Regions from separate parts of the Enterobacter vonholyi genome, predicted to be linked through region 4. Evidence: predicted binding sites of a transcription regulator. Region 4 holds the regulator's gene; each other region holds the start of a gene.
What was found. Region 4 encodes CRP, which controls carbon source genes, mostly activating them, when cyclic AMP is high. Its sites were predicted from a motif close to ATGTGANNNNNNTCACAT; they were not measured.

Region 1: a site for CRP is predicted at 2,684-2,701, ahead of hpt (hypoxanthine phosphoribosyltransferase). Genes of this name have one in related genera too.
Region 2: a site for CRP is predicted at 2,463-2,480, ahead of cdd (cytidine deaminase). Genes of this name have one in related genera too.
Region 3: a site for CRP is predicted at 2,855-2,872, ahead of ldtB (L,D-transpeptidase). Genes of this name have one in related genera too.

Annotation. Positions count from the first base shown of each region.
Region 1 covers NZ_CP162152.1:796,880-800,654, reverse strand. Annotated here, with positions in the region: gene AB3N39_RS03740 (ABC transporter permease) at 1-264, opposite strand, end outside; gene AB3N39_RS03735 (ABC transporter ATP-binding protein) at 261-1,187, opposite strand; gene can (carbonate dehydratase) at 1,295-1,957, shown strand; gene hpt (hypoxanthine phosphoribosyltransferase) at 2,019-2,555, opposite strand; gene AB3N39_RS03720 (glucose/quinate/shikimate family membrane-bound PQQ-dependent dehydrogenase) at 2,764-3,775, shown strand, end outside.
Region 2 covers NZ_CP162152.1:2,963,626-2,967,400, reverse strand. Annotated here, with positions in the region: gene AB3N39_RS13965 (glutamine synthetase family protein) at 1-552, opposite strand, end outside; gene sanA (outer membrane permeability protein SanA) at 677-1,393, opposite strand; gene cdd (cytidine deaminase) at 1,520-2,404, opposite strand; gene AB3N39_RS13950 (CidB/LrgB family autolysis modulator) at 2,534-3,229, opposite strand; gene AB3N39_RS13945 (CidA/LrgA family protein) at 3,226-3,621, opposite strand.
Region 3 covers NZ_CP162152.1:1,394,498-1,398,272, forward strand. Annotated here, with positions in the region: gene AB3N39_RS06575 (PTS sugar transporter subunit IIC) at 1-1,060, shown strand, start outside; gene AB3N39_RS06580 (GntR family transcriptional regulator) at 1,076-1,792, shown strand; gene ldtB (L,D-transpeptidase) at 1,835-2,755, opposite strand; gene AB3N39_RS06590 (ABC-F family ATPase) at 2,978-3,775, shown strand, end outside.
Region 4 covers NZ_CP162152.1:4,066,037-4,069,811, forward strand. Annotated here, with positions in the region: gene AB3N39_RS19170 (phosphoribulokinase) at 1-486, shown strand, start outside; gene AB3N39_RS19175 (OsmC family protein) at 553-957, opposite strand; gene crp (cAMP-activated global transcriptional regulator CRP) at 1,269-1,901, shown strand; gene AB3N39_RS19185 (YccS/YhfK family putative transporter) at 1,959-3,775, shown strand, end outside.

The DNA of each region.
Region 1 (3,775 bases), 1.2 Mb from region 4:
GAACTTAGCACTGAAGAATGACGACGCCACGTTGGCGTAGGCGTTAGTAATCACCGCCATCATAATCAGTCCCGGCACGATAAACTGCATATAGGTAAAGCCGTGCATTTCACCAATCCGGGAACCAATCAGGTTACCGAAGATGATGAAATAGAGCGTCATCGTGATGACCGGTGGCACCAGGGTTTGCACCCAGATACGCATAAAGCGGTTAATCTCTTTCGCCCAGATGCTTTTCAGCGCGACCCAGTAAAGATGCGTCATGCCTTGTCTCCTTGTTTGTCCTGTACCAGAGAGACAAACAGCTCTTCCAGTCGGTTCGCTTTGTTACGCATACTTAAGACCTGAATCCCCTGCGCGCTCAGCTGCGAGAACACACTGTTAATCCCCTGCTCGCGCAGCACTTCCACCTCCAGCGTCGAGGTATCGACGAGGCGATACTGATACCCTTCAAGCTTCGGCAGCGGGCTTTTAGCCGCCAGATCGAGGATGAAGGTTTCTGATTTCAGCTTGGAGAGCAGATTCTTCATCGAGGTGTTCTCCACCAGCTCACCGTGCTGGATGATGCCGATGTTGCGGCAGAGCATTTCCGCCTCTTCAAGGTAGTGGGTGGTCAGAATAATGGTGGTGCCTTTGTCGTTGAGATCCTTCAGGAAGCCCCACATGGAGCGGCGCAGTTCAATATCGACACCCGCCGTCGGCTCATCAAGAATCAGCAGTTTTGGCTCGTGCATCAGCGCGCGGGCAATCATCAGGCGGCGCTTCATCCCGCCGGATAGCATCCGGGCGCGTTCGTTACGCTTTTCCCACAGGTCGAGCTGCTTGAGGTATTTTTCGCTCCGCTCCAGGGCCTCTTTACGCTCGACGCCGTAATAGCCCGCCTGGTTAACGACGATTTGCTGCACCGTCTCGAACGGGTTGAAGTTGAACTCCTGTGGTACCAGCCCCAGCTGGCGCTTGGCGTTGACCACATCTTTTTGCAGGTCATAACCAAAGACGCTCACCCGGCCGGACGTTTTATTGACCAGCGAACTGATAATCCCAATGGTGGTCGATTTCCCCGCGCCGTTCGGCCCCAGAAGCGCGTAAAAATCACCGGCCTCTACTTTTAGATCTATTCCGCGCAGCGCCTGGACGCCGCCCGGATAGGTTTTTTTAAGCTGCTCAAGCTCCAGTGCAATTGCCATGAAATTAACTTACCTTCAGTTCTGACACACGTTGTGTGGTTTCATTAAAAGTCGGGTTACCCTATAGTAGCGCAACGCAATTACTCGGTTACAGGTCGCTAACCTCCATGAACAACATAGATACACTCATCAGCAACAATGCACTATGGTCAAAAATGCTGGTGGAGGAAGACCCCGGATTTTTTGGAAAACTCGCGCAGGCGCAAAACCCACGCTTTCTCTGGATTGGATGCTCCGACAGCCGCGTACCGGCGGAGCGCCTGACCGGCCTTGAGCCCGGCGAACTGTTCGTTCACCGCAACGTTGCCAATCTGGTGATTCACACCGATCTCAACTGTCTTTCTGTTGTTCAGTATGCCGTTGACGTTCTGCAAGTCGAGCACATCATCATTTGCGGCCATTACGGCTGCGGCGGCGTGCAGGCGGCGGTTGAAAACACGGAGCTGGGGCTCATTGATAACTGGCTACTGCACATCCGCGATATCTGGTTCAAACATAGCTCACTGCTGGGTGAAATGCCGCAGGAGCGTCGCATGGATACCCTTTGCGAACTCAACGTGATGGAGCAGGTGTATAACCTGGGCCACTCAACGATCATGCAATCAGCCTGGAAACGCGGGCAGAAGGTCTCTATACACGGCTGGGCGTACGGAATTCACGACGGTCTGCTGCGCAATCTGGAAGTGACCGCCACCAACCGCGAAACGCTGGAGCAGCGTTACCGTTCGGGGATTGCCAACCTTCAGCTTAAGCATGTGAATCATAAATAAAGCCGGGGATGTTCTCCCTCTCCCTGCGGGAGAGGGCCGGGGTGAGGGCATCAGCCCGCAATTACTCGTCCAGCAATACCACTTTCCCAACATACGGCAGATGGCGATAACGCTGCGCGTAGTCAATGCCGTAACCGACGACGAATTCGTCAGGAATTGAGAAACCCACGAACTCTACCGGCACCTGCACTTCACGGCGGTCAGGCTTATCCAGCAGGGTGCAAATCGCCAGCGATTTTGGCTCACGCAGGCTCAGGATCTCGCGCACTTTTGACAGCGTGTTGCCGGAGTCGATGATATCCTCAACGATCAGCACATCTTTGCCACGAATATCTTCATCCAGGTCTTTCAGGATTTTCACATCACGGGTGGTGGACATGCCGCTGCCGTAGCTGGAGGCGGTCATAAAATCGACTTCGTGGGGCACATGCACTTCACGGCACAGGTCTGCCATGAACATGAAAGAGCCACGCAACAGACCGACCAGCACCATTTCGCTGCCGCTGTCCTTGTAATGTTCGGTGATTTGACGACCCAGTTCGGCGATACGCGCTTTGATCTCGGCTTCCGGGATCATCACTTCAACAGTATGTTTCATATTACTAACCAAATGATTTTAATGAAAATCTCTCAATACGGATGAGTTAATATCCAGCACTGATACGCAAGCCCCTCATTATATCAGCAAATGGATAAGCCTGGCGTATGAGTTATAAAAAGCAAATATTGTGATTCCGATCACACTTGTTAATACCTATAATTAGTTGCTAGCAAATTATTAACAAAAACTGACGAGTACACTTTCTATGGCTGAAACAAACTCTAAACAGCCGCGTCTACTGGTGACATTAACAGCAGCGTTCGCAGCCTTCTGCGCGCTGTATCTGTTAATCGGTGGCGTCTGGCTGGTCGCTTTAGGCGGCTCCTGGTACTACCCGATTGCGGGCCTGGTGATGGTTGCCGTAACCGTCCTGCTGTTGCGTAGAAAACAATCCGCACTGTGGCTGTATGCCGCATTCCTTCTTGCCACCATGATCTGGGGCGTCTGGGAAGTCGGCTTTGACTTCTGGGCGCTGACGCCGCGCAGCGATATTCTGGTCTTCTTCGGTATATGGCTGATCCTGCCGTTTGTCTGGCGTCGCCTGATCGTGCCGTCCAGCGGTGCCGTTGCGGCGCTGGTAGTAGCCCTGCTAATCAGCGGCGGTATCCTGACCTGGGCCGGCTTTAACGACCCGCAGGAGATCAACGGTACGCTGAACGCAGAATCGACGCCTGCGGCGGCGATCTCTCAGGTCGCTGACGGCGACTGGCCTGCCTATGGTCGTAACCAGGAAGGCCAGCGTTACTCCCCGCTGAAGCAGATCAACGCGGACAACGTTAAAAACCTGAAAGAAGCCTGGGTATTCCGTACCGGCGACCTGAAGATGCCGAACGATCCGGGTGAACTGACCAACGAAGTGACGCCAATTAAAGTCGGCGATATGCTTTATCTGTGTACGGCGCACCAGCGTCTGTTCGCGCTCGACGCGGCCACCGGTAAAGAGAAATGGCACTTCGACCCACAGCTGAATTCCAACCCGTCCTTCCAGCACGTGACCTGCCGTGGCGTCTCTTACCACGAAGCGCGCCCGGAAAATGCGAGCCCGGAAGTCATTGCCGACTGTCCTCGCCGCATCATGTTGCCGGTCAACGATGGTCGCCTGTTCGCCATCAATGCCGAAACGGGCAAGCTGTGCGAAACCTTTGCCAACAAAGGTATCCTGAATCTGCAGACCAACATGCCTGACACCACGCCGGGTCTGTATGAGCCAACCTCAC
Region 2 (3,775 bases), 1.1 Mb from region 4:
ATCGCGTTCGCTCTGTCCCGTCAGATAGAACTCGATTTCCGGGGCAATGACCGGGAAAAGGCCGTGCTGGTGGAAGCGGGCCACGACGTTCTGCAGTATCGCGCGCGGCTCAAGCGGGCAGGGGTTATCGTCGCTGTCCTTCATCGTCAGCATGATCTGCGCGGTGTGCTCCGGATCCTGCGGACAGGGGCGCAGGGAGCCGGCGACCGGGACGCACAGCCGGTCGGGTTCATCATGAAGCGGCGCGGCAATTTTTCCTTTCTGATCCATCGAGTAAACGGAAAGGGGAAAATAACAGCCTTTTTCCAGATTCAGCATGCTCTCTACCGAGAGGCGCTTGCCGCGCATCGTGCCGTTGATATCGTTCAGATAAACGTCAACATGTTTCGTTTGCGGGTAACGTTCCAGATAATCGGCCACTTCCACGGCAACGTTGTGCTGCAGGGCGTCTATTTTTTCATCCAGCCAGAGACCAGAAGTAAGTGCGCCAGGGAGTGATAAACCGGGAAAGTTAAAGTAGGGGCGGAGACTTTTGAGGAAAAACGCATTCATTATCGAGTTCATAGTCATTCTTCAATGAAGCCGTAGCGGCAATGAACTCAGCTTAAAAGAGCAGACGTAAAGGGGAGATAAAAAGCGTCAGGCCGGCCGTAAAGAAAGTATAAAGGCGGCCCTGCTATTTCTCTTTTTTCTGCATATCCAGCAGCTGCTCAGGCGTGACGGCCGGGTAACCCTGCGCGTCTTCCGGCACTTCGTGCATCGCCGGAATCGGCACCAGAGGGCCTAAAAAGCGCGGTTCGCGTTTGAAGATATACAGATCGGCCAGGGCACCAAAGCGGGCGCCGAACTCGCGCACGCGCACGCTCAGCATATCTTTTGGCGAAGGCACCGCGTAGCACTGCGCCTGAATGCCCATATGCAGGGCGATAAACAGCGCGCGCTCGCAGTGGAAGCGCTGGGTGATGATGATGAAGTCGTTGGTGTCGAAGACTTTGCGCGTGCGCACGATGGAGTCCAGGGTGCGGAACCCGGCGTAGTCGAGCACGATATCGGCAGGGTCCACGCCCGCCGCAATCAGGTCCTTACGCATCGTCACCGGTTCATTGTAGCTTTGCAGGGCGTTATCGCCGCTCAGCAGCAGGTAGTTCACCTTGCCGCTGTTGTAGGCGTTCAGCGCGCCCTGAATGCGGTAACGGTAATACTGATTGATTACGCCGGTGCGGTAATACTTGGCGGTGCCAAGCACCACGCCAACCTGACGATACGGCAGGTCCTGCAGGTCATCAAAGATGTAAGGGGCGGTTTTCCAGCTCATCCAGCGGTCAAGACCCAGCACGATCAACAGCAGTATGCCGACCAGGACAGACAGGCTGTAAAAAACGCGCTTTAACATGCAGATGGCTCGTTCGTGGAAGAAATTTAACTCAGGCTACTTTACCCGCCTGGTTAGCGCAAGAAACAGCGACTCAACTGAGGGGTTTTTCAGCAAACGGGCGGGCATTTTTGCCCGCCGGAAGGATTACGCCAGCAGTACGCGGTCAATCGTCGTACAGCCCAGCGCTTTTAGCGTTGCGGCGGTGGCATCCCACTGGATCAGCGGTGCATCGGCAATTTCAGCCAGAATGGCGCGCTGAATGTCAGGATAATCATAGCCGTTCAGGCTCAGCAGGTTAAGCGCGCCCTGAAGCGGCGGCAGCGTTGGGTTAAACGCGGCGTTTTCCGCATAGCTGCCGGTGAAGATTCGGCCATCACGGCACTGCAACGCTACGCCGCTCGGGGACTTGCTGTATGGCGTGTGACTTTTATTCGCCGCGCGAATCGCTGCCTGACTCAGGTCATCGCCGGACAGGGCGTAACCGTGGTCCTGATCGTCCATCAGCAGCGTTTTGATCTCCAGATCTTTCGGACCAAATGCGTCAGGCAGATAATCGCCCAGCGTGTGCGGCGCGCGGCCCGGCAGATTGATGCGCAGCTGCAGCCCGCTGTTCAGCTCGTTCATAAACTGACGGCAGTGGCCGCACGGAGTGTAGTTAACGGTAATGGCGCTCAGCGCTTTTTCACCGCGCAGCCAGGCGTGGCTGATGGCGCTCTGCTCGGCGTGAACCGTTTGCTGCATGGTCGCGCCCAGGAACTCCATGTTGCCGCCGAAGTACCAGGTACCGCTGACGCCGCGCGCAATGGCCCCGACGTTGAAGTGGGAGAGATCGGCCCGCGCGCAGGCGGCAGCCAGGGGTAGCAGTGCGAAAGCCAGCGCGTCTTCGTCCAGTCCCGTTGCCTGTTTCAGCATCGTGACCTGCTCCGCGGTCAGCAGGGCGGGGAAGTGTGCATCTGCCAGAACGGGAGCCAGGGCTGACTGCAAATTCTCTGCAAGCTGGGCGAAAGCAGCTTGAAAACGTGGGTGCATGGCGTTTGCCTCATAAAGGTTAATGGATCGGTAGTTTACGGAGCCGCCAGGGCTTTATATGTGATCCACTTCTCATTATGTATGCAACTTATGAAAGCAAAATGAAATTTGCGCGACGCATCGCAAATTTTAGCCCATCACCGCCAGAATCAGCGGGAAAATGAACGGGGCCAGCAGGGAGGTGATAATTCCGCAGATCACCAGCGCCAGCGAGCTAAACGCCCCTTCCTGATAATCCAGCTCCGCGCAGCGGGCAGTGCCCAGGGCGTGGGAAGCTGTCCCCATCGACAGACCTCGTGCCGCTTTAGTATGAATGCGCATACCGTTCAGCAGGCTGTGGCCAAACACCGCGCCGAGAATACCGACGAAAATAACGCACATTGCGCTAATTGCCGGAATACCGCCGAGGCTACCGCCAACCGCCATCGCGATAGGCGTGGTCACAGATTTAGGCAGAATAGAGGCGGCAATCTGCGGGGAGGCCCCCATCAACAGCGCCACCGACGTACCGGTGATCATCGCCACCAGGCTGCCGACAAAGCAGATGGTAATGATGGATTTCCAGCGGGCGCGGATCTGGTGCAGCTGCTCGTATAAAGGAAAGGCCAGCGCCACAACGGCGGGCTGCAGCAGGTCGTTTAAAATTTTGCTGCCGGCAAAGTAGCGTTCGTAAGGGATGCCGGTGAGCAGCAGGAACGGAATAATCACCACCATTGCCACCAGCAGCGGGTTCAGCAACGGCATTTTGAAACGCGCGGCAAGCTTACGTGCGGCGAAGAATACTGCGAGGGTGAGCGGCAGCGACCACCAGATATTGGCCATCATTTTTTTGTTTTCTCCCCAATCACGTTACGTTCGCCATGCACCAGATGCGAACTCCAGCTCACGACCAGGAAAACCACCAGCGTACTCACCGCGCAGGAGACAACAATCGGGCCGAACTGGGCCTTGAGCAAATCAAAATACTGCATGACCCCGACGCCGATAGGCACGAAAAGCAGCGCCATATAGCGAATGAGGACGAAGCAGCCGGGATTGACCCACTTTGCAGGCAGGATTTGCAGCGCCAGCAACACGAAGAGGATCAGCATGCCGATAATGCTGCCGGGAATGGTGATGGGCAGCAGTGACGCGATGAAAATCCCGGCATACAGGCAGGCGTAAATCAGGACGAATGCGCGCAGATATTGCCAGATAATGTTCAATGTTTTGCTCATGGTTATAGTCCTTGCTGAAACGCATTCATCATACAATTAAACCTAAAAATGTGCCACGGATCACATCATGAATTTTGAGCATACCAGACATTCCGGAATGGAACGTCCGGTATCATCTTACTGGTGCAGGCAATAGTTTAGAGGAAAGGAATTG
Region 3 (3,775 bases), 1.8 Mb from region 4:
GTTGGCCCCGATGATTGCCTGGTCGCTGGCGCGCAACAAAGGTTTCGACAATCCGGTCTCGGCAGTGGTTATCGCCGTCAGCAGTTTTATCATCATGATGCCGATGCGCTTACAGGTTACGCCCGTTGGCAGCGACGCTGCGGTGAACGTCACGCAGGTGCTGACGTTCGCCAATATCGGCTCAACCGGCATTTTCGCCGGGGTGCTGATTGGGCTGCTCTCAACGAAAGTGTTTATCGCTATTTCGCGCCTGAAGGCGCTGCACATATCGCTCGGGGAAAATGTGCCCCCGGCGGTGAGCAAATCCTTTACCGCGCTGATCCCGACGATCCTCACGCTCTCCCTGTTCGCGGTGCTGGCGGCGATACTGGCAAACGTGCTGCATACGGACCTGATCCATCTCATTACGACCTTTATCCAGCAGCCGCTGCGGCTGATCAACACCAGCCTGCCGGGGACGATTTTTATCTACAGCTTCGGTAACTTCCTGTTCACGCTCGGCATTCATCAGTCAGTCGTTAACAGCGTGGTGCTGGAGCCGTTCCTGCTGATCAACACCAACGAGAACATGCTGGCCTTCGCCAACGGCCAGCCGATCCCGCACATCATCAACAACATCTTCGTGCCGACCTTTGGCATGGTGGGCGGGACGGGCAGCACCATCTCGCTCCTGATTGCCATCTTTATCTTCTCCCGACAAAAGTCGGCGAAGCAGGTGGCGCGTCTGTCGCTGGCGCCGGGCCTGTTTAACATCAACGAACCGGTGATTTTTGGCCTGCCGATTGTGTTTAACCTGCCGCTGATGATCCCGTTTGTGCTGCTGCCCGCGATAGGCATTTACGTCGCCTGGCTCTGTACCACGCTGGGGTTAATGTCGCGCTGCGTGGTGATGATCCCGTGGACCACGCCCCCGATTCTCAGCGCCTGGCTGGCGACGGCAGGGGACTGGCGGGCGGTAGTGGTGCAGTTGGCAATCATCGTATTTGGTGTATTCTTCTACCTGCCTTTCCTCAAAATTGCCGAGCGAGTGGCCTTGAAAAACAGCGGGATAGAAAACTAACTGAAAGGAAGGACGATGGCGGCGAAGTACATCACCATAGCGCGGGAAATCAAGAAACGCATTATCAGCCAGCAGTACGCCGCCAATGAACCGCTCCCGGACCAGTTTGCGCTGGCGGCGGAGTTCAGCACCAGCCGGATGACCATTCAGCAGGCGATGCGCCAGCTGATCGTCGAAGGTCTGGTCTATACCCGTCAGGGCCAGGGCACGTTTATTCGCAAAAACTTCCTCCAGCTCTCGCAGTGGGATCTCTCCGGCAGCGACTACTTCGGCGCGACTAAAACCTGGGAACACCTGGGCAAGGTAACCAGCCAGGTGGTGCATTTTGAGCTGCGCTTCCCGAACGAGAAAGAGCAGGCGTCGCTGATGATCAATGCCGATGCGCCGATCTATGACTTCATTCGCCTGCGTTTGCTGAACGGTGAACCTATGTCGCTGGATTCCACGGTGATGCCGATGAATCTGGTGCCGGGCCTGACGAAAAACCATCTTGAAGGTTCAGTGTTCCAGTACGTGCAGGAGACGCTGGGGCTGAAAATTATGGGGTCGTATCGGGTGGTGCGGGCGCTTAAGCCCAGCGCGCTGGACAGGGAGCATCTGGTCTGCGAGGAAACCGATCCGGTTCTGGAGGTGGAGCAGGTCATTTATCTGGAAGATGGCACAGCGCTGGAGTATGCCCACTGTCACTATCGGTACGACCACGGCGGGATTGTGATCGTGAATAACGGGTAAAAAAAAGCGGGCAACGAGGCCCGCTTTTTTAATGCTTCTCTATCAGTTCAAACGCACCGGCATACCGGAGCGGTTCTGCACGGCCTGGTCAACAATCGCCGTTTCTACGTCAGGCTGAGAAGTCACCGCCTGTACCGCGCTGTTCAGCGTAACAGGGACGACTTCGTTGTTGTTGATCTGGTCTTCGCTGGTGGACAGCGGGTTGTGCACTTCGATGTAGCGGCTGCCGTCTGGCTCAGAGGTCGCTTTCACCGGTTCGTTGATGAACTGCACGCGCGTACCGACCGGCACGTTTTCGAACAGGAATTTAATGTCATCGTTACGCAGGCGCACGCAGCCGTGGCTCACGCGCAGGCCGATACCGAAGTTGGCGTTAGTACCGTGGATAGCGTACAGGCGACCAATGTACAGGGCATACAGACCCATCGGGTTATCCGGGCCTGCCGGTACTACGGCTGGCAGCGGTTCGCCCGCAGCGATGTATTCCGCGTGCATTTTGGCAGTCGGCGTCCAGGTTGGGCCCGCTTTCTTACGCTCGACTTTCGTGGTCCAGTTCATCGGGGTGTCTTTACCCAGCTGGCCGATACCGATTGGCAGCACGATAACGGTGTTGGTGCCTTTCGGGTAGTAATACAGACGCATTTCGGCACTGTTAATCACGATACCTTCATGAACGGTATCCGGCAGGATCAGCTGCTGAGGAATATTCAACACGGTACCCGCTTTTGGCAGATACGGGTCAACGCCCGGGTTTGCTTCCAGCATGTTAGACAGGCCCAGCTGGTACTGCGCCGCGAAATACTCCAGCGGCTGAGAGTTACCTTCTGGTACCGTCACAACCTGGTTCTGGCCTACCAGACGGCTACCGTCTGTTGGCAGGGGATACGTCACCGCAGACGCGGTCTTACAAAAACCTACTACGGCTAACGCCGCCGCAAAAAGCGTTGTTAATTTCATGTTCATGTTGTGCGAGGTATCTAAGCCATTCTGGCGATGAGTTGATAAGTCTGAATCTGTGATGGGAGCGCATTATATGTGCATTCCCGCTAACAGGGAATTCAGATGTGTACGAAATCACATTTTTTTCGATTTTGTTAAAGTTTAGTGGATTGCCGCAACACGGGATCTCAATTCGGAATTGTGGCATAATGCCGTGTTTATCACACTTTTCGCAGGAATCTCCCCGTGTTAGTTACCAGCAACGTCACTATGCAGTTTGGCAGTAAGCCGCTGTTCGAAAACATTTCCGTCAAATTTGGCGGCGGCAACCGTTACGGCCTGATTGGTGCCAACGGTAGCGGAAAATCCACCTTTATGAAGATCCTCGGCGGCGATCTGGAGCCGACCCTCGGCAACGTCTCGCTCGACCCTAACGAGCGTATCGGTAAGCTGCGTCAGGATCAGTTCGCCTTCGAAGAGTTCACCGTGCTCGACACCGTGATCATGGGGCACGCGGAGCTGTGGGAAGTGAAGCAGGAGCGCGATCGCATTTACGCGCTGGCCGAAATGAGCGAAGAAGATGGCTATAAGGTGGCCGATCTGGAAACGCAGTACGGCGAGATGGACGGTTACTCTGCGGAAGCGCGCGCGGGCGAGCTGCTGCTGGGCGTGGGGATCCCTGTTGAACAACATTACGGCCCGATGAGCGAAGTCGCGCCAGGCTGGAAGCTGCGTGTGCTGCTGGCACAGGCGCTGTTCTCTAACCCGGACATCCTGCTGCTCGACGAACCGACGAACAACCTGGACATCGACACCATCCGCTGGCTGGAGCAGACGCTGAACGATCGCGACAGCACCATGATCATCATCTCGCACGACCGTCACTTCCTGAATATGGTCTGTACGCACATGGCGGATCTGGACTACGGCGAGCTGCGCGTGTATCCGGGCAACTACGACGAGTACATGACGGCGGCCACCCAGGCGCGTGAACGTCTGCTGGCGGACAACGCCAAGAAGAAAGCGCAGATTGCCGACCTGCAG
Region 4 (3,775 bases):
TACGAAGGATTACACGGCGGCGTGGTCACCCCGCAACACGACGTGGCGCGCCACGTGGACCTGCTGGTCGGTGTGGTCCCTATCGTGAACCTGGAGTGGATCCAGAAGCTGACGCGCGACATGAGCGAACGTGGCCATTCGCGAGAGGCGGTAATGGACTCGGTGGTACGCTCCATGGAAGATTACATCAACTTCCTGACGCCGCAGTTCTCCCGCACCCATATCAACTTCCAGCGCGTGCCGACGGTGGATACCTCCAACCCGTTTGCCGCCAAAAGTATCCCATCCCTGGATGAGAGCTTTGTGGTGATCCATTTCCGCAATCTCGAAGGCATTGATTACCCCTGGCTACTGGCCATGCTGCAGGGCTCGTTTATTTCGCACATGAATACATTGGTCGTGCCGGGCGGAAAAATGGGGCTGGCGATGGAGCTCATCATGACGCCGCTGGTGGAGCGACTGATGGAAGGGAAGCAGATTGCGTGAGCATGTTCCCTCTCCCTGTGGGAGAGGGTTAGGGTGAGGGCATCAACACGCACGATGCCCCATCAATCACGCCTCGATCACTTCATACGAATGCGTGATTTTTACCGCTTTCTCCAGCATTAATGCCACAGAGCAGTACTTCTCCGCAGACAGATCCACCGCACGCGAGACCGCCGCGTCTTTTAGTTCTTTACCTGTGACCACAAAGTGCAGGTTAATATGGGTGAACAGACGTGGCGCCTCTTCACGCCGTTCTGAGGTGAGTTTAACCTCACAATCCGTCACGTCATGACGACCTTTTTGCAGAATCGACACCACGTCAATGGCGCTGCATCCGCCTGCCGCCATCAGCACCATTTCCATTGGGCTTGGCGCTTTATCGCCGGAGTTACCGTCCATTAAAATCTGGTGCCCTGACGCGGATTCGCCCAGGAACGTTAAACCTTCAACCCATTTCACGCGCGCTTGCATATTCTTAAACTCCAACGTTGCATTTTTGGTGACAGATTACGCGTGCGTTACATTTCTCGCAATGGAAGGCGACCTGCATCATGCTGAAGCGAGACACCAGGAGACACGCGGCGAAAGCTATGCTAAAACACTCTGGATGCTACAGTAATACATTGACGTTACACATGTATGCAGAGGACATCAAACTTTACTGGCTGCGAAACGTTACGGTAGCCGACTTCCCAGGGTATGGGTAAGAATTCGATTGCAACCCCAGAGTCCGGATGCATTTGATGACTCTGGTGACAGCTTATAACAGAGGATAACAGCGCATGGTGCTTGGCAAACCGCAAACAGACCCGACTCTCGAATGGTTCTTGTCTCATTGCCACATTCATAAGTACCCATCAAAGAGCACGCTGATTCACCAGGGTGAAAAAGCGGAAACGTTGTATTACATCGTTAAAGGCTCGGTGGCAGTGCTGATCAAAGATGAAGAAGGGAAAGAGATGATCCTTTCTTATCTGAACCAGGGCGATTTCATCGGTGAACTGGGCCTGTTTGAAGAGGGCCAGGAACGTAGCGCCTGGGTTCGTGCAAAGACAGCATGTGAAGTGGCTGAAATTTCTTACAAGAAGTTCCGTCAGCTGATTCAGGTTAACCCTGACATTCTGATGCGTCTTTCTTCCCAGATGGCGCGCCGTCTGCAGGTCACGTCAGAGAAAGTGGGTAACCTCGCCTTCCTGGACGTTACCGGCCGTATCGCGCAGACCCTGCTGAACCTGGCGAAACAGCCAGACGCCATGACCCACCCGGACGGCATGCAAATTAAAATTACCCGTCAGGAAATTGGTCAGATCGTCGGTTGCTCCCGTGAAACAGTAGGCCGTATCCTGAAAATGCTGGAAGATCAAAACCTGATCTCCGCCCACGGTAAAACCATCGTGGTCTACGGAACGCGTTAATTCCGCTTAAACGGCGTGCCATCGCAAGGTGTCACGCCGTTTTTGTCTCTACTCCCCATGTGGCGCAGGCTGATCTATCACCCGGAAGTTAACTACGCACTGCGACAAACGCTGGTGTTGTGTCTACCCGTGGCCATAGGCCTGATCCTCGGACATCTTCAGCAGGGCCTGCTGTTTTCTCTCGTACCCGCCTGCTGCAACATCGCCGGTCTGGACACGCCGCATAAGCGCTTTTTCAAACGCCTGATCGTTGGCGGCTGCCTGTTTGCGGGCTGTAGCCTCGCCGTACAGCTGTTACTGGCTCGTGATATCCCGCTGCCGCTGATCCTGACCGTGCTGGCGATGACGCTCGGCGTCACCGCCGAAATCAGCTCGCTGCACGCCCGCCTGCTTCCCGCCTCGCTGATTGCGGCCATCTTCACGCTGAGCCTCGCCGGGAATATGCCTGTGTGGGAGCCGCTGCTGATCTACGCTCTGGGGACGCTGTGGTACGGGCTGTTTAACTGGTTCTGGTTCTGGCTGTGGCGCGAACAGCCGCTGCGCGAATCCCTGAGCCTGCTCTATGTGCAGTTGGCGGATTACTGCGAGGCCAAATACACCCTGCTCACCCAGCATACCGATCCGGAAAAATCCTTACCGCCGCTGCTGACGCGCCAGCAGAAGGTGGTGGATCTCATAAGCCAGTGCTATCAGCAGCTACACATGCTCGCCGCCAACAAGAACCACGAGTATAAACGCCTGCTGCGCACCTTCCAGGTCGGGCTGGATCTACAGGAACATATCTCCGTGAGCCTGCACCACCCGCAGGAGGTACAAAAGCTGGTCGAGCGCAGCCATGCCGAAGCGGTGATCCGCTGGAACGCGCAGACCGTCTCCGCACGCCTGCGGGTGCTGGCCGATGATATTCTCTATCACCGCTACCCCACGCGCTTTAACATGGATAAACAGCTCGGCGCGCTGGAGAAAATCGCCCGCCAGCATCCGGATAACCCGGTCGGACAGTTTGCCGCCTGGCACTTCAGCCGCATCGCCCGGGTATTGCGCACCCAGCGTCCGCTTTATCCCCGCGACCTGATGGCGGATAAGCAAAAACGGCTGCCGTTATTGCCCGCGCTCAAAAGCTATCTTTCTTTTAAATCGTCCGCCCTGCGCAACGCCGCAAGGATTAGCGTGATGCTCAGTACCGCCAGCCTGATGGGCATGGCGCTGCATCTGCCGAAGCCCTACTGGATCTTAATGACCGTGCTGTTTGTCACCCAGAACGGCTACGGTGCCACGCGGGTGCGTATTCTGCACCGGGCGGGCGGAACGATGGCCGGGCTGATCATTGCGGGAGTAACGCTGCACTTCCACGTGCCGGAAGGCTATACCCTGGCAGGGATGCTGGCGATCACGCTGGTGAGCTATCTAATTATCCGCAAAAACTATGGCTGGGCGATGGTGGGCTTTACGGTGACGGCGGTATATACCCTGCAGCTGCTTACGCTCAATGGCGAACAGTTTATTGTCGCCAGGCTGATTGATACTCTGATCGGCTGCCTGATTGCCTTTGGCGGCATGGTCTGGCTCTGGCCGCAGTGGCAGAGCGGGCTGCTGAGACAGAACGCCCACGACGCGCTGGAGGCCGACCAGCAGGCCATTCGCCTGATCCTGAGCGATGACCCGCAGCCGTCCCCGCTGGCCTATCAGCGCATGAAAGTCAACCAGGCGCACAACGCCCTGTTCAACTCGCTTAACCAGGCGATGCAGGAGCCGGGCTTTAATTCGCACTATCTGGCCGATATGAAGCTCTGGGTGACGCATAGCCAGTTTATCGTCGAGCACATTAACGCCATGACCACGCTGGCGCGCGAGCACACGATGCTGACGCCGGA